One region of the Sinorhizobium arboris LMG 14919 genome, then DNA from elsewhere that is predicted to be linked to it. Evidence: predicted binding sites of a transcription regulator. Region 1 holds the regulator's gene; each other region holds the start of a gene.
What was found. The regulator LexA, encoded in region 1, represses DNA repair genes until DNA is damaged. The targets are predictions, from matches to a motif close to TGTTCNNNNTGTGTTCNG.

Region 1 (4,200 bases):
GCCGCCGACGCCAAGCGCAAGCTACGGACCTTTGACGGCGGTATGCCCGCCACCACGTGCAGAACCTCGCCCAGAGGGTCGAGGTCAGCGAAAGCGAGGTGAAGATTGTGGGATCGGAGCCCAAGCTGTTCGATGCGCTTCCAGCGGCCGGATGTGAGGTGTTAACTCGCAGGCGCGAAGCTTGCAGTTCTGAGCCAAAGTGGCTCCCCGGGCCGGATTCGAACCGGCGACCTATCGATTAACAGTCGAGTGCTCTACCGCTGAGCTACCAGGGAACATCTGCGCCGCAGAAGTGAGGCTGCTAATACAAATGCTTTTCCGATTTGCCAAGTGCTTTTTCAAAAAAAATGACGGGAACCGGTTGCCGCCCTGTGGAGAAGGCACCAAGTGTGGGCCATTGGTACGAAAGAACAACGATGGCGACTGAAGGCAAGAAGAGGCATTTTGGCATAGATCCCAAGACGCGTGAGATCGTGCTCGGCAGCTGGCGGATAAGCTTGCCCAGTTCCCCCGCCTTGCGTGTCCTCATCGGCGTGCTGCTCGTGTGTGGCGGTTTGCTCGGTTTTTTACCGGTGCTGGGCTTCTGGATGGTTCCTCTGGGCCTTCTCGTGCTTTCGCACGATATACCCTCGATCCGTCGCCGGCGCCGCAGGCTGGCCGTATGGTGGGCGCGATGGCGCGGGAAACCGAATTCCCCCGGGCCCAATTCCTCCGACAGGCCGTGATTCGCTCGAATCGCGAAGAGGACCACCTCTCCTGCGGGCGCACTGCATTTTTCAGTCGTCAGAACTACCCGGCTTTCGTCGCCACTTTGGCAGAAGAGCAAATATGACGCAGACGAGTACCAGAGCAGTCGGCCAGAAGTCGGTCGCCTGATCCCAACTCCATTTCCACATTTTGTAACCTTCAAGGTGAGGCGGCTGCAGGTTTGCGCTGATCTCGAAATCACGTTTCTCGCGTCCGTGAAAGTGTCCGGCGGCGAATGCGAGGCCGATGATCAGCGCCAGCCTCCTCGGCGCAACCACCATGAACAGCAGGGCGACGACTGCTGCGATACAGAAGCCCTCGACCACATGGCCGAGCCAATCAAAGTGGCGCTGAATGTAGCCCCAGGGAATATCCATCATGTCGCGCTTCGAGTACCGCCGCTCCCGACGAGCCGGGCTGACAGGGTGCTATAGCACAACCGCCAATCAGGGGGCCACAAAGTCCTCGGGACCTCAGCTCGGCGCTGTCCTTCGCGAATACGGATCCTGCGTTCGTCTGACGAAGGTTATTCGGTCTCGCCTTGTGAATGTCGTCACGCGACGACCAAGCCGCAATGTCAGAGCTGCTGAGGGGCAGCTGAGCGTGACTGAAGGGCTGTTGATGGCAAAGAAAAGAAAATTTCTCGTGCAGCAAAGCCGGATTCGTATGGCTTTGGAGGCCTCGGCCGGAATTGAACCGGCGTACAAGGATTTGCAGTCCTCTGCGTCACCACTCCGCCACGAGGCCTCTACGATTTGGATTTTCAAATCGTGGCGCGGATTTAGAATGATTGATCGGAATCCGCAAGAGGGTTCATTTCGAATAGGGGCTTTTTTATTCTGTTTAACTGTTTGCCTTCCGTTCTACGGATGGCGTGGTCATGATGCTCGAAGGCTCAACACCTTATCTGACGCCCTAGTGGTAGCGCCGGATGAGGCCGACCAGGCGACCTTGGATCTTGACCCGATCAGGACCGAATATGCGTGTTTCGTAAGCCGGATTGGCGGCCTCGAGCGCAATGGAGGCGCCCTTGCGCCGGAATCGCTTCAGGGTGGCTTCCTCATCGTCGATCAGGGCGACGACGATATCTCCTGGGCTGGCGGTGCTTCCATTCCGGATGATCACCGTATCGCCGTCGAGGATACCGGCCTCGATCATCGAATCGCCTTTGATCTCGAGAGCGTAATGCTCGCCATTGCCGATCATTTCGACCGGTACCGAAATATCGTGCATATTGTTCTGGATTGCAGAAATCGGCACGCCGGCAGCAATGCGGCCCATGACCGGAACGGTAACCGATGCGGTCTCGGCCGGCGGCGGCGCCTTCGGTGCGGGGGGCGGCGCTGCGGGCTTGCCGAGGCTGCCTTCGATCACGCTAGGCGAAAAGCCGCGGCGGACCTGCGAAGTGCCGGTATAGGCCTCCGGCAACTTGATGACTTCCAGAGCCCGCGCACGATTCGGTAGCCGGCGAATAAACCCGCGCTCTTCGAGTGCCGTGATCAAACGGTGAATGCCCGACTTGGACGCGAGGTCCAGAGCGTCTTTCATCTCGTCGAAGGACGGCGGGACCCCGGATTCCTTCATTCGTTCATGAATGAACAGAAGCAATTCCTGTTGCTTGCGGGTCAGCATGGCGCGTCACTCCAGAATCGCGAAACAAATCAAGAACAGAACCTATCTGTTCCATATGTGTTCCGCAAGTACCTAAAATTCCGTGAATTTCGCTTGCTGCTCTATGCAAGGGCGCAACGCCGGCATGCCGGGCAAAGATCACCGGTGTCTTCGGAGGCGAGGGCGGACTATGCGGGCCTAGTAGGCAAGGCGCAGCCCGCCCGGCGTAAGAACGTCGAATTCAGGCTCGGGATAGGGCCCGTACCATTGGGTGTAGGTCGTGTTGGTCGAGCCTGTGCTCGCGCATGCCGAAAGGGCGAAAAGGGCAAAGATTACCGCTGCCACCAAAGATTTATCAGGCATGTTTTTCTCCGCTCGCGGGAGTTGCCCAGACCTCGGAGGGGTCAGACCAAAACTTTCTCTCAAATCAGCTTTCTTGGCAAGCGCAGCCGAACCGTCGGGCCGACCGAGACTGGCGCAACCCGGCGGGGTTGCGGCAGTATTACCTATGTCTCCGGGTCGGACAAAGGTCAGGATGGTGGAGCCGAAGGGAGTCGAACCCTCGACCTCCGCAGTGCGATTGCGGCGCTCTCCCAACTGAGCTACGACCCCACTGATCAACGATTGTATATGAGTTTTCGCTCGCCTGCGCCAGCGCATTCCGCTTGCCGACCATATTGTAATGCAAGGATGCGGTTAATAGCTGCAGGCCGCGTGAACTCAAACGGCATGCATCGCGGTGCACTGATTTTCTGAATGGCGGAAGAGGTGGGATTCGAACCCACGGTACGCTTTCACGCACGCCGGTTTTCAAGACCGGTGCCTTAAACCGCTCGGCCACTCTTCCAAGTGATTGAGGAGCTTCGTGAAATTCGTTTCCGAGTTCTCGATAGACCGGCGATCGCTGCCGGTTTGCTGCCCATTCACCAACGGCTGGCTTTTTAGCAGCTTTGATCGCATCGTCAACGTGCTCCGGAGCATTTGCGTGCGTTCCGGGCCTGCCCGACGGGGAGAAATCGGTCGCACGCCGCGCGTCCCTGCTGATCATCGTAAGCGCCGGTTGAGAATTATTCTGAGGCGGGCGCTGGTCCGGTTGCGGCCGGACTGTTCCTCCATCGATCCTTCCGGCGCAAATGGCGGCCAGTCGAAGTCTTCGCCGAGCGCGTCTCTGGCCTGCAGTCCATCGAGGCGATGGAGCAGGGCGACGATCATCTCACGGTCGCTGATGCCGCTGCCAGGCTCCAAATAGGCGAACAGGTCTCTGCGACAGTCCTCTATGAGCACTCTCATCTTGTCGGCATTCATGGACGTCCTCCCGAGGGTGCGCGCCGCACTGGGCCACATACGCCCAGGACACAGACAAGGACAATCGTCTCGGGCGCTGTTCAGTGTCTCGCACTGCGGTCAGCCTTTCTTCGCCTGCGGGGCGTACACCGCGACCTCCCGGTCGCCGCCCGTCGCTCCGGCGGTCCATAATCGTCTCATACATTGCGAGAGCCTTTTGGACGTCGAGCCAGAGCGCAGGAGGCACACCGGGAACGGAGCCCCAGAGTTGCACCGACGGGAAGCTTCGGTCAGCTCTGAGGCGCCACACCCTGCGGCTTACGAGAGTGCCGCCCAGGCGCTTATTGCGATATGTGGCGGCAGCGACACCCGGCAACGGGCTTAGGACCTTTGGCAAGTCCTGTCGGACTATGGTCCAGCGGCACATTTACGTTCCGTAAACCATGACGGGAGATTTTCAGACCCCCTTCGCCTTCCAGTTCGCAATTTCGCCTTGTTGTTGTCATGATTGTTCGACTGTTTCGTTTCGGGACGGCGAAATTCTGGCGGGGAACTACT
Region 2 (4,200 bases), 650 kb from region 1:
GCGGGCAGCTTCCTCGCGTCCTTCCTGCGCCATGCGCTTGGCCTTGGACTGCAGATAGGCGGAATAGTTGCCCTCATAGGGAATGCCCCGGCCGCGGTCGAGCTCGAGAATCCAGCCGGTGACGTTGTCGAGGAAGTAGCGATCGTGCGTGACCATCAGCACTGCGCCCGGATACTCGCGCAGGTGCTTCTCGAGCCAGGCGATCGTTTCCGCGTCGAGATGGTTGGTCGGCTCGTCGAGCAGAAGCAGCTCGGGCTGCGACAACAGGAGCTTGCACAGCGCCACGCGCCGCTTCTCGCCGCCGGAGAGATTGGTGACCTCGGCATCGCCCGGCGGACAACGCAACGCTTCCATCGCCATTTCCACCTGGCTGTCGAGGTCCCAGAGGTTCTGGCTGTCGATGACGTCCTGGAGCTTGGCGCCTTCTTCCGCCGTCTCGTCGGAATAGTTCATCATCAGCTCGTTATAGCGATCGAGGATGGCCTTCTTGGCAGCCACCCCTTCCATCACGTTGTCGAGCACGTTCTTCTGGGGGTCGAGCTGCGGTTCCTGTGCGAGATAGCCGACCCTCGCACCTTCGGCGACCCAGGCTTCGCCGGTATATTCGGTATCAAGACCCGCCATGATGCGGAGGACGGTCGACTTCCCGGCGCCGTTCGGGCCGAGAATGCCGATCTTCGCGTCCGGATAGAAGGAGAGATGGATGTTCTCGAGGACCTTCTTGCTGCCATAGGCCTTGTTGAGCCCGGCCATGTGATAGATGAATTGACGTGCCATAAAGGATTGCTCCGCATCGGAAGGGAATTTTGCCCGCTATGTAGGCGAATTATGATGGCGGGGCAACGCCAAAGGCCCTTTCCTCGACGCTCCCCGCCGCTCCCGAATGCGCGTGCCCGATCAGCCCCGGCCGGCAGCGTCAGCGATCCCCTTTGCGCATTTGAACTCCGTCGGTCCTGCCGCCTGGATCAGATCCCGCAGTTCGACCTTGCCCGACAGGTCGCCCGAAAGCCCGACCGTAAGCCCGGTGATCACGTCGCGGCCGTTCACCGACTGGCAACGCATGCGCACCCGGTCGCCGGCCCCTGCCCCGAAGCTCCGGTCGAAGGCCTGCTTGATCTGCTTTTCGTCGAGTTCCTCGCCGATCCGATCGGCGAAAAGCGCGCGTACGGCCGAGCGGTTGAGCTCCTCCAGAAGCCGGAGCTGCAGCGTGAAGTAGTCCTCGGCGTCTGCCGTCTGGCACGTCCCGTTGCGCAGCCATTGGTGACGGTCCAGGCCGGACTTGACGCCCGGCATGGCGACGAGCAGGCGCTTGGCCGTCTCGTCACCCACGGCGACCTCCGGCAGTTCCAGCCATTCGCCCTTGCGGTCGCGCGCCTTGAGATCCGCTTCCACGCCGCAATAGCTTTTCTTGAGCGGCCACAGGCCGTGAAGCGAGAAATTGGTCGCGTCGAAGCGCTCCGCCGTCTGGTCGACACACTCCTTGCGATCAGGCCGCGTCTCGCAGAATCCCGGCTGCCAGCTGACAGCGAGGACATATTCCGTCTTTCCCGCGCCCGTCTCGGCCTCGCCCGCCGAGCTCTCCTGAGCCACGGCGAGGGGCGCGCTGGCCAAGCCCAACGCCAGCGCCGCCAACCTCATCAGATGTACTATCGCGCTTGTCTGCATTGCCCCAAACCCTCCAAAGGAAACAAAACAGGAACAAATAACACCATATACGGGAAAACTGCAACCCTGAATCGGCATCCGCAGATTCGTTGTGATCTCATGCGCAACGAGCAACAAGCTGCGATTGCCTTTCCCACCCAAATCGATTTGATATCCGCACGGCATCCGCAAGTGGGGAGAGCGCATGGCATGTTCGGGCAGGTGAGGACGCATCAAAGCCCGACCGGCGCGACGCTCGGCTGGCGCCATGTCGGCGCCGCCGGCGAACCGCAAGGCATTCTCGTCATCAGCCACGGCCTTGCCGAGCATTCCGGCCGCTATGCCCGCTTTGCCGAAAGCATGGCCGCCCACGGTTTCCATGTGTACGCTCATGACCACCGCGGCCATGGCACGAGCCGCGCTCCCGACGCGCCTCTCGCCACGTTTGCGCAGCGCGAAGGTGCGGCGAAGGTCGTCGCGGACCTCCGCGCGCTCCGTCATATGGCGGTCGCCGGCCATCCCGGCCTGCCGGTCGTACTGTTCGGCCATTCGATGGGCGGCCTGATCGCGCTGAACGCCGCCGAGACCGATCCGGAACTCTACGACGCGCTTGCTGTCTGGAACTCCAATTTCCGGCCGGGTCTTGCCGGACGGGGGGGCCAGCTGCTGCTGGCGGTCGAGAAGATGCTGAAGGGATCGGACGTGCCGAGCCCGCTCGTAACCAGACTCACCTTCGGCGCCTGGAGCACGAGTGTCACCGACCGGAAGACCGATTTCGACTGGCTGTCGCGCGATGAAGGCGAGGTCGCCAGATATATCTCCGATCCGCTCTGCGGCTTCGACCCGACCGTATCGCTGTGGCTCGACGTCTTTGCCTTCGCCTTTGCGGGCGCCCGCCGCGACCGGCTGTCGCGGCTGCCGCCGGGCCTGCCGGTCCACCTCGTCGGCGGCAGCGCCGACCCATCCACCTTCAACGGCGAAGCCGTTCGCTGGCTGGGGAACCGCCTGAAAGCGCGGGGCATGACGGATGTCACGATCGCGATTCAAGAGGGCATGCGCCACGAAACGCTCAACGAGATCGGCCGGGAAAAGGCGACAGAGGAATTCGCCGCCTGGTGCCTCAAGGCAGTCCGGGGGAAGCGTCAGGCTTCATGAGCGAATTCTCCCTTTCCAAGGCGGCGATCGACCACAACCGTATCTCCTACGGTCTGACGCTGATGGTCCTTTCGGTGTTGCTTTCGCCGCTGATCGACATCTTCTCGAAGCTCGCCATCGCGACGGTGCCCTCGGCCGAGATCACGGCGGCCCGCTTCCTCCTGCAGATCGTCTTCATCCTGCCGATCGTCCTTCTGCGCGGCACGCTTTTCGATCTCACATGGCGCAAGAGTGCGCTGCATGCGCTGCGCGGCGGCCTTCTCGTGGTGACCATGCTTTCCTTCATCACCACGCTGAAGGTCATGGAGGTGGCCGATGCGATCGCCATTTTCTTCGTGGAACCGATCATCCTCACCATTCTCGGCAGCATATTCCTGAAGGAGACGATCGGCTGGCGCCGCTATACGGCCTGCGCCGTCGGCTTCCTCGGTGCGCTGCTCGTCATCCAGCCGAGCATGCAGCAGGTCGGCCCGATTGCGCTTCTGCCGATCGTCGCCGCCTTCGGCCTCGCCTTTTTCCTGCTCGTGACACGGATGGTCGCGCAGAACGAGGATCCCTGGTCGATGCAATTCCATGCCGGCATCTGGGGCGGTCTCTTCTGTCTCGCGCTGCTTTGGTTCGGCGAGGGCAGCGGATCGAGCGTCTTCGATCCGGTCTGGCCGGAAGGACGCGCCTGGTATTATCTGGCCGGGGTCGGCGTCACCGCGACGATCTCCGGCGTGCTTGGCGTCTATGCGTATCGGGCGGCGCCCGCATCGGTGCTCGCGCCGCTGCAATATCTCGAGATCGTGTCGGCGACGATTTTCGGCTGGCTCGTCTTCGGCGACCTGCCCGACGCGCTGAAATGGCTGGGCATCGCGATTATCATCGGTTCAGGACTCTATATCATCTGGCGCGAGCGGCAGATGCAGAAGACAGCGGGTATCGCGCCGGTGTCGCCGGCTATCTGACATCGGCGAAACAGGACAGCATTGGGAGGTGCATATATGAAAACGGGCGGACAACTGGTGGTGGAGGCGCTTGTCGCAAACGGAGTGAAGCGCATCTCGTGCGTTCCGGGCGAAAGCTATCTGGCGGTGCTCGATGCGCTTTGCGATGCCGACATCGAGGTCGTCGTCTGCCGGCAGGAGGGCGGGGCGGCAATGATGGCGGATGCCTGGGGCCGGCTGACGGGCGAACCCGGCATCTGCATGGTCACCCGCGGCCCCGGCGCAACCAATGCCTCCGCCGGCCTCCACGTGGCCCGGCAGGATTCTGTCCCGATGATCCTCTTCATCGGCCAGGTGCAGCGCGACGCCCGGGAGCGGGAGGCTTTCCAGGAGATCGAGTATCGCCGGGCCTTCACGGAAATGGCAAAATGGGTCGGCGAAATAGACGACCCTGCACGCATCCCGGAATTCG
Region 3 (4,200 bases), 360 kb from region 1:
ACACGCCGACCGTCTCGCCGCGCGAAAGGGTCTCGTAGGTCTTCGGGTCGTCGAGCGGAATGCTTGCGAGATCGATATGAATGCCGCGCTTTGCGACAAAGTCGACGGCCGTCTTCAGGACCGTCAGCGTCTTCAGGCCAAGGAAATCGAACTTTACGAGACCTGCCTGCTCGACCCATTTCATGTTGAACTGGGTCACCGGCATGTCGGAGCGCGGATCGCGGTACATCGGCACAAGCTGCGAGAGCGGCCGGTCGCCGATGACGATGCCGGCCGCATGCGTCGAAGCGTGGCGGTAAAGCCCTTCGATCTTCTGAGCAATGTCGAGGAGGCGGGCGACGACCGGCTCCTTCTCCGCCTCTTCCTGCAGGCGCGGTTCCTCCTCGACCGCCTTGGAAAGCGGCGTCGGGTTGGCGGGATTGTTCGGCACAAGCTTGCAGATCTTGTCGACCTGCCCATAGGGCATTTCCAGGACACGGCCGACATCGCGCAGTGCCGCTCGCGCCTGCAGCGATCCGAAGGTGATGATCTGCGCCACCTGCTCACGCCCGTATTTCTGCTGCACGTAACGGATGACCTCCTCGCGCCGGTCCTGGCAGAAGTCGATGTCGAAATCGGGCATCGAGACGCGTTCCGGGTTGAGGAAGCGCTCGAACAGCAGCGAGAAGCGCATCGGATCGACGTCCGTGATCGTCAGGGCATAGGCAACAAGTGAGCCGGCGCCCGAGCCGCGGCCCGGCCCGACGGGGATGTCATGCTGCTTGGCCCATTTGATGAAGTCCGCAACGATGAGGAAGTAGCCCGGAAACTTCATCCGCTCGATAACGCCGAGTTCGAAAGCCAGCCGCTCCCGGTAGTCTTCCTCCTTGTAGCCGGGCGCCATGCCAAGCTTGGCGAGGCGGCCCTCCAGCCCCTCCTCCGCCTGCCGGCGCAGTTCCGCCGCCTCGGCGCGTTCGGCCTCCTCCGGATCATCCGAAGCGCCGGTAAAGCGCGGCAGGATCGGCCCGCGGGTCTTCAACATGAACGAGCAGCGCCGCGCGATCTCGATCGTGTTCTCCAAGGCCTCGGGCAGGTCCGCGAAAAGCGCTGCCATCTCCTTTCGGCTCTTCAAATAGTGGTCCGGGGTCAGACGGAAACGGCTGTCGTCGGAGACCATCGCATTGTGGGCGACGGCCATCAGCGCATCGTGGGCATCGTAGTCGGAAGGCGACGGGAAAAACGCCTCGTTGGTGGCGACGAGCGGAACGTCGAACCGGTAGGCAAGGTCGATCATGCGGCTTTCGTGACGCCGGTCGTAGTTCCCGTGCCGCTGCAGCTCGACATAGAGACGATCGCCGAAAAGCTCGATCAAGGCTTTCAGGCGCGCCTCTGCCTGAGCAGGCGAGCCCGACTTCAGTGCCATGTCGACAGGGCCCGCCCCCGCACCCGTGAGGGCGATCAGGCCGGATGTACTGCCTGCAGCGAGCCAGGAGCGGCTTATCCGCACCTGCTGATGGCCCTCGCCTGCAAGATAGGCGCGGCTAACGAGCTCTACGAGGCGGGCGTAACCGTCATCGGTCGCCGCGATCAGCACGATCGAGGGAAGCTTCACGAATTGATGCGCGTGCCCGCGCCGCTCGCCTTCCGCCTCGTCCTCCATGTCGATCGAGAGTTGGCAGCCGATGATCGGCTGCAGTCCGTCGCCGGCGGCCTTCTGCGAGAATTCGAGCGCCGCGAAGAGGTTGTTGGTGTCGGCTATGCCGATCGCCGGCTGATCGTCGGCGACCGCCTTGCCGATGATCTTCTTCAGGGGCAAGGCGCCTTCCAGCAACGAATAGGCGGAATGCACGCGCAGGTGAACAAACTGCGGATCCGCTGCCCCTGTGCCCTGTCCGTTACCCTGGTTGCCTGTCATCGCCGCACTCCGATTCTCGTCCGGCGTCGAGGATATCCCGTTTCCCGTCCCGGCTGTCCAGTCTCAAGGGCGGCATGAAGGGGTTTTTGCCCCCGCGTTGGTGCTTCTTGCTGCACATGCATAGGACGCGGGGGACGTCGATTGAGTGTCGGTCACAAGCCGAGAGCGATTACAGAAATGCTCGCGATGAAAAGGCTCATCGAGGCGAAGGCAGCAAGATCACGTATGAAATCAGCCATAACTTGTCTCCTTTCCGCTATTGTTCTCTTTTTGTTCCATTTCTGTTCGATAGTCAAGGAAGACTGCATGGAAGACCCGCTATTCACTGGCTATGGTTAACGCGCGCCCCGACGGCCCCGCACATCGCGCAGGCTTTGCGGGCGGGCGGCGCCCGCCGAACGACATGTCGGGATGGCAGGCCCGTGCGGTGAGCACTGGTCTGGTTCAGGCCGAGGCTGTATCGCGCGCTGCGGCGGACGAAGCAGCGCCATTCCAGGAAAGGCGCGGAGCGGTTCCGTCGGGAAATGCGAATAGGGCGTTTCCGCGATTCGAGAAAAGCGGAAATGCTCTATCTCAGTTCGACCACCCTGCCGTCGTCGATCGTCACGCGGCGATCCATCAGCGAAGCGAGTTCGTGATTGTGGGTGGCGATCAGCGCCGCGAGCCCCGACTGGCGCGCCAGAGCTTCCAGCGCCTCGAACACATAGCCGGCCGTCTCGGGATCGAGATTGCCGGTCGGCTCGTCCGCCAGGAGGATGAGCGGCGCATTGGCGACCGCCCGGGCGATTGCGACGCGCTGCTGCTCTCCGCCGGAAAGCTCGGCCGGGCGGTGGCTGGCACGGTGGCCGATGCGCATATAGTCCAGAAGGGCCGATGCCCGCTCCGCCGCTTCGGCCTTGGGCAGTCCGGCGATCAGCTGCGGCATCATGATGTTCTCCAGCGCCGAGAATTCCGGCAGGAGATGGTGGAACTGGTAGACGAAGCCGATCTCGTTGCGGCGGATTGCCGTGCGCCGGTCGTCGCTGAGCCCGTTGCAGGAGGTACCGTTCACGAGCACCTCGCCCTCATCCGGATGTTCGAGCAGCCCGGCGATATGAAGCAATGTCGACTTTCCCGTACCGGACGGCGCCACGAGGGCGACCGTCTCACCGCTTCGCAACGTCAGGTCGGCTCCCTTGAGGATCGGCAGGAACGTGTCGCCCTCGCCATAATGCCGCTCGATGCCGGAGAGCTGCAGTGCCACGCGCGCATTCATTTAAGCTGTTGTCCTTGTTATTCGTACCGCAGGGCCTGCACCGGATCGAGGCGCGAGGCGCGCCAGGCCGGGAAGATCGTGGCAAGGAAGGAAAGCGCAAGCGCCATGACGACGACGGTGACGGTCTCGTCGGCATTCATGTCGGCCGGAAGCTGGCTGAGGAAATAGAGCTCCGGATCGAAGAGCGTGGCGCCGGACACCCAGGAGAAGAACTGGCGGATCGACTCGATGTTGAGGCAGACGACGACGCCGAGGACGACGCCGGCGATGGTTCCGGTGACGCCGATTGCGGCGCCGGTCATGAAGAAGATGCGCATCACCGAACCGGAGGTCGCGCCCATCGTCCTGAGAATCGCGATATCGCTGCCCTTGTCCTTCACCAGCATGATCAGGCCGGAGATGATGTTCAGCGCTGCGACCAGCACGATCAGCGTCAGGATCATGAACATGACGTTCCGCTCCACCTCGAGCGCGGAGAAGAACGTCCTGTTGCGTTCGCGCCAGTCAGTAATGAAGATCTGCCGCTCGGCGGCGTCCTCCACCGGCTTGCGAAGCTCGTCGACCGCGTCCGGACGTTCGGCGAAGATCTCGATCGATTGGACGAGGCCCTCAGCGTTGAAATAGAGCTGCGCTTCCTCGAGCGGCATGAAGATGATGGTCGCGTCGTACTCCGACATGCCCATTTCGAAGATGGCCGAGACGGTATAGGCCTTGACCCTCGGATTCATGCCCATCGGCGTGACGTCGCCGTTCGGCGAGGTGAGCGTGATCGTCCCCCCCACCCGGATTCCCAGCTGCTCGGCCATGCGTGAGCCGATGGCGACGCCGCTGCCCGAGGCGAAGCCGACGAGGTCGCCGGACTGAATATGCTCCGAGATCGACTTCAGCTTGGTGAGGTCGTCGGCGCGTATCCCGCGAACGAGCGCACCCGTCGACGCATCGCCCAAGCCTTGGGCGAGAACCTGGCCCTCGACGATCGGAATGGCCATGGTCACGCCCGGAACGGCGGAGAATTTGGTGGCGAGATCGGCATAATTGGTGAGCGGGCCGT
Region 4 (4,200 bases), on a different contig from region 1:
CCCGGAACTGACGTTGCCGCAGAACGGCGCGATTCCCTTCCTGTCCTTCGACGACGAGTGTTTCTATAGAAGGTGGGCGCTCGACATCGGACAGGACGGCGGCGTGAATCTTGAAACCGTGTTTGAATGTGCAAGCGCTGCCGGAATCGTTGCGGCGGTCACTTCGGCCATGGGTGTAGCACTTCTGAGCGAGCGCCATCTGCGCCCCGGGATGCAGATCGTCACCACCCACCTGCCCTCACCCCCCGGCTTGGCCTATGTCGCGCGCCGCGCGCGAAAGGCGCGAAATCCCGCGCTCGATACGCTCGTCGGTGAAATCCAGAACGAAATCAGCCGTTACGGGGGGCTGGTTCTGGCGAGCTGAAGGTCATGAGCGCGAACGACTGGGCACAGCGCCGAATTCTACCGCCACATGGTTCGCATCCGTGCTGCGACATCGATGCGGATTTGCCTGGCGCTGCGCTCGGAGGCATTGGGGCTCACGAGGGGCCAGGTTCCACTCTCGAAGAACTGAAGCAAGGTCGCGGGAATAAAGCGCGTGCGGCTTGCGTAGACATGTCGGTCCCCCTGCGCGTGCTGACCGCCGGTGAAAAAGCGCTGCGGCACGATCAGCGTCAGGCTGTCCTTGGCGCGCGTCATACCGACATAGAGAAGCCGCCGCTCCTCTTCCAGGTCCTGGCTCGTGCCCGCGGCCAGGTCCGACGGAATGCAGCCGTCGACGACGTTGAGCATGAATACGGACCGCCATTCCTGGCCCTTGGCAGAATGGATCGTCGACAGGATTAAATAATCCTCGTCGAGTAAAGGCACGCCGGCCTGATCGCTCGTCGCGTCCGGCGGATCGAGCGTCAGCTCCGTAAGGAAGCGCTCGCGGCTCGGATATCCGGCGGCGATCTGCTCGAGCTGCACCAGGTCGGCCCGGCGGGTCTCGCAGTCCTCGTGTATTCGTTCGAGATGCGGCTCATACCACATTCGTGCCATCTCGATTTCGGTCGGCCAGCCGGAGGCAGGTTTGCGCAGGGCCTGCAGCAGCTCGACAAGGGACGGCCAGTCCGCGCCGCTCTTGGGCGGAGCCGGGATTTCGCCAAGCGCCATCAACGGCTCGGGGTCGGCCGCGATCGTGTCCAGGATCTTGCCCGCGGTCTGCGGACCGATGCCCGGCAACATCTGCAGGAGCCGGAAGCCCGCGACCCGGTCACGTGGGTTCTGCGCAAAGCGCAGCACGGCCAGCATGTCCTTGACATGGGCACTGTCGAGGAACTTCAGACCTCCGAACTTAACGAAGGGGATGTTGCGGCGGGTCAGTTCCACCTCAAGCGGGCCGCTGTGGCTCGAAGTGCGGAACAGGACGGCCTGCTGCTTCAGGAGCAACCCGGATTCACGGTTGGCAAGCACCTGCTCGACGATGCAGCTCGCCTGATCCGCCTCGTCCTTCACTGTCAGCAGCTTAGGACGTTCCGCCGACTCCCGGTCCGTCCAGAGATTTTTAGTGAAGCGCTCCCGCGCCAGGTCGATGACTGCGTTGGCGGCCGCGAGGATCGGCTGCGTCGAGCGGTAGTTGCGGTCGAGCGTGATGATCTCGGCCGCCGGCGAGAATTGCTTCGGAAAGTCGAGAATGTTGCGGACCGTCGCTGCCCGAAACGAATAGATCGATTGGGCGTCGTCGCCGACGACCGTCAGGCCATGCCCGCCCGGCTTCAGCGCCAGCAGCACCGAAGATTGGAGCTTGTTCGTATCCTGATATTCGTCGACGAGGACATAGTCGAACCGGTTGCCGACATCGTCGGCCAGGCAGGGATCGCTGACCATCTGCGCCCAGTAGAGAAGGAGGTCGTCGTAGTCGAGGACGTTCTGGGCCTGCTTGGCGTCGACATATCCGGCAAACAGCTCCTTCAACTGCTGTTCCCAGCCAGACGCCCAAGGGTACCAGTTGCGGAGCACTTCGTTCAGCGGCATTTCCGCGTTTACTGCCCGCGAATAGATCGCCAGACAGGTGGCCTTGGTCGGAAACCGGCTTTCCATCTTCGATAAGCCGAGCTCGTGCCGCACGAGATTGATCAGGTCGGCGCTGTCCTCGCGGTCGTGGATGGTGAACTCCGGATCCAGCCCGATCTGTTCGGCATAAATCCGGAGCAGCCGCGCCCCGATGCCGTGAAAGGTTCCCGCCCACGAAAGGGCGTCGGTCATTTGGCCGGAACTGGGGCCGAGCACCTGCGCGCAGATCCGCGCGACGCGGCGCGACATTTCAGCGGCTGCCCTGCGCGAGAAGGTCATGAGGAGAATGCGGCGGGGATCGGCTCCGTTGACGACGAGATGAGCAACGCGATGGGCCAAGGTGTTGGTCTTCCCCGAGCCCGCGCCTGCGATGATCAACAGCGGGCCCGCCTGGGTGCTTTCTCCTGCTCCGACACCATATTCAACGGCGCAGCGCTGTCTCTCGTTCAGTTTCTCCAGATGGGCCGCTGTCGCCATTCATTTCACCTCGATGAGCTCTCCGACGGTCCGGCCGCAGCTGGTCGGAACGGAAAGGGAACATACAAGGGCAAGATGTCGTTGGAAAGTGGGACATTCTCCTCACCGCGGTCATTCTTAAAGCCGCTCACTATCAATTTCATGAATAGGAGCATTCGCACTATGAAATTCACCAGGGCCGACTTCTATGTATGATCGCGGCTCCCGAGGCTCGGCGAGTGCCGTCGCGCCTGACGGGCTAGCTCGATGGGCACCGCTGCTCGCCGTCGGGAGACACCCCTAGTCCATCCTCGACCGAGAAGAATTGAACGTGCCGGTGGCCATGGACAAGACGGTTTGAAAATATCTGCCGATGACGTAAGTCAGCGACGTGCGCAGGATCGCGGAAAGATAGGGCACTAGCGAGGAGAGCAGTTTCGTGGAAGCACTTGACCAATTCTTTAACTGGCTCAACGGCGTCGTTTGGGGCGTGCCGATGATTGTGCTGATCATCGGCACCGGTCTGTATCTGCAGCTTCGCCTGGGCTTCATGCCAATCCGCAAAGTGGCCTACGGCTTCCGCATGATCCTGAAAAGCCGCACCCCCGGCAAGGCCGCCGAAGGCGAGATTACGCCTTACGCCGCGCTCATGACGGCGCTGTCGGCGACCATCGGCACCGGCAACATCGCCGGCGTCGCAACCGCAATCGCCGTGGGCGGACCAGGCGCGTTGTTCTGGATGTGGGTTACGGCCTTCGTCGGCATGGCAACAAAATATGCCGAAGTCGTCGTTGCGGTGAAATACCGCGAAGTCGACGACAAAGGCGAACACGCCGGCGGCCCGATGTTCGCGATCAAGAATGGCCTGGGGAAGAATTGGCAGTGGCTGGGCACCGCCTTTGCCATCTTTGGCGGACTGGCGGGCTTCGGTATCGGGAACATGGTGCAGGCCAACGGGATCGCAAGCGCGGTCCAGAACGCCTTCGGCATCGAGACCTGGATCAGCGGCGTCGTCATCATGGTCTTAACGGGTGCGGTGATCTTGGGCGGCATCAAGCGAATCGGTGCGGTGGCCGAGAGGGTCGTGCCGTTCATGGCAATCTTCTATCTCGTCTGCGTGGCTGTCGTCCTGATTATCTTTGCCGGCAATATTCCCCAGGCCATTGCCACCATCTTCACCCAGGCATTCAGTCCGACGGCGGCCACCGGCGGTTTCCTCGGCTCCACCGTGCTGATGGCGATCCGCATGGGGGTGGCGCGCGGCATCTTCTCGAACGAGGCAGGCCTCGGTACTGCAGGTATTGCACAGGCCGCCGGCTCGACAACCAATCCTGTTTTCTCCGGCGTCATCGGCATGATGGGCACGTTCATCGACACGATCATCGTCTGCACTTTGACGGGTCTGGCGATCATGGTGTCGGGCGTCTGGACCTCGGGCGAGACCGGGGCGGTGCTGAGCTCCGCGGCATTCGAAGCGGCGCTGCCCGGCTTCGGGAATTACCTCGTGACGATCTCCCTGGCGCTATTCGCCTTCACAACGATCCTTGGCTGGGCCTACTATGCCGAGAAATGCTGGGAATTCCTGATCGGAACCGTGAGCGCGATACCGTTCCGCATCCTGTGGACCGTCGCGGTGTTTTTCGGTGCCACGCTCAGCCTCGACTTTGCCTGGCTGGTGGCCGACACCTTGAACGCACTGATGGCCATTCCCAACCTGATCTCGTTGCTGCTCCTGTCCCCGGTCATCGC

Region 2: the regulator LexA is predicted to act here: its motif matches at 1,684-1,701, upstream of SINAR_RS0121530 (ribonuclease T2).
Region 3: the regulator LexA is predicted to act here: its motif matches at 2,155-2,172, upstream of dnaE (DNA polymerase III subunit alpha).
Region 4: the regulator LexA is predicted to act here: its motif matches at 2,518-2,535, upstream of SINAR_RS0108530 (ATP-dependent helicase).

Annotation. Positions count from the first base shown of each region.
Region 1 is NZ_ATYB01000014.1:1,450,905-1,455,104, reverse strand. It holds tRNA gene SINAR_RS0118200 (tRNA-Asn) at 201-275, opposite strand; gene SINAR_RS1000000137825 (hypothetical protein) at 417-725, shown strand; gene SINAR_RS0118190 (hypothetical protein) at 777-1,124, opposite strand; tRNA gene SINAR_RS0118185 (tRNA-Cys) at 1,421-1,494, opposite strand; gene lexA (transcriptional repressor LexA) at 1,663-2,379, opposite strand; gene SINAR_RS1000000135520 (hypothetical protein) at 2,557-2,721, opposite strand; tRNA gene SINAR_RS0118170 (tRNA-Ala) at 2,895-2,970, opposite strand; tRNA gene SINAR_RS0118165 (tRNA-Ser) at 3,116-3,205, opposite strand; gene SINAR_RS0118160 (hypothetical protein) at 3,403-3,663, opposite strand.
Region 2 is NZ_ATYB01000014.1:2,102,495-2,106,694, forward strand. It holds gene ettA (energy-dependent translational throttle protein EttA) at 1-777, opposite strand, end outside; gene SINAR_RS0121530 (ribonuclease T2) at 898-1,665, opposite strand; gene SINAR_RS0121535 (alpha/beta fold hydrolase) at 1,855-2,799, shown strand; gene SINAR_RS0121540 (DMT family transporter) at 2,796-3,749, shown strand; gene SINAR_RS0121545 (thiamine pyrophosphate-binding protein) at 3,786-4,200, shown strand, end outside.
Region 3 is NZ_ATYB01000014.1:1,089,053-1,093,252, reverse strand. It holds gene dnaE (DNA polymerase III subunit alpha) at 1-1,894, opposite strand, end outside; gene SINAR_RS0116335 (ABC transporter ATP-binding protein) at 2,463-3,149, opposite strand; gene SINAR_RS0116330 (lipoprotein-releasing ABC transporter permease subunit) at 3,167-4,200, opposite strand, start outside.
Region 4 is NZ_ATYB01000009.1:152,267-156,466, reverse strand. It holds gene SINAR_RS0108535 (LysR family transcriptional regulator) at 1-364, shown strand, start outside; gene SINAR_RS0108530 (ATP-dependent helicase) at 403-2,472, opposite strand; gene SINAR_RS0108525 (alanine/glycine:cation symporter family protein) at 2,891-4,200, shown strand, end outside.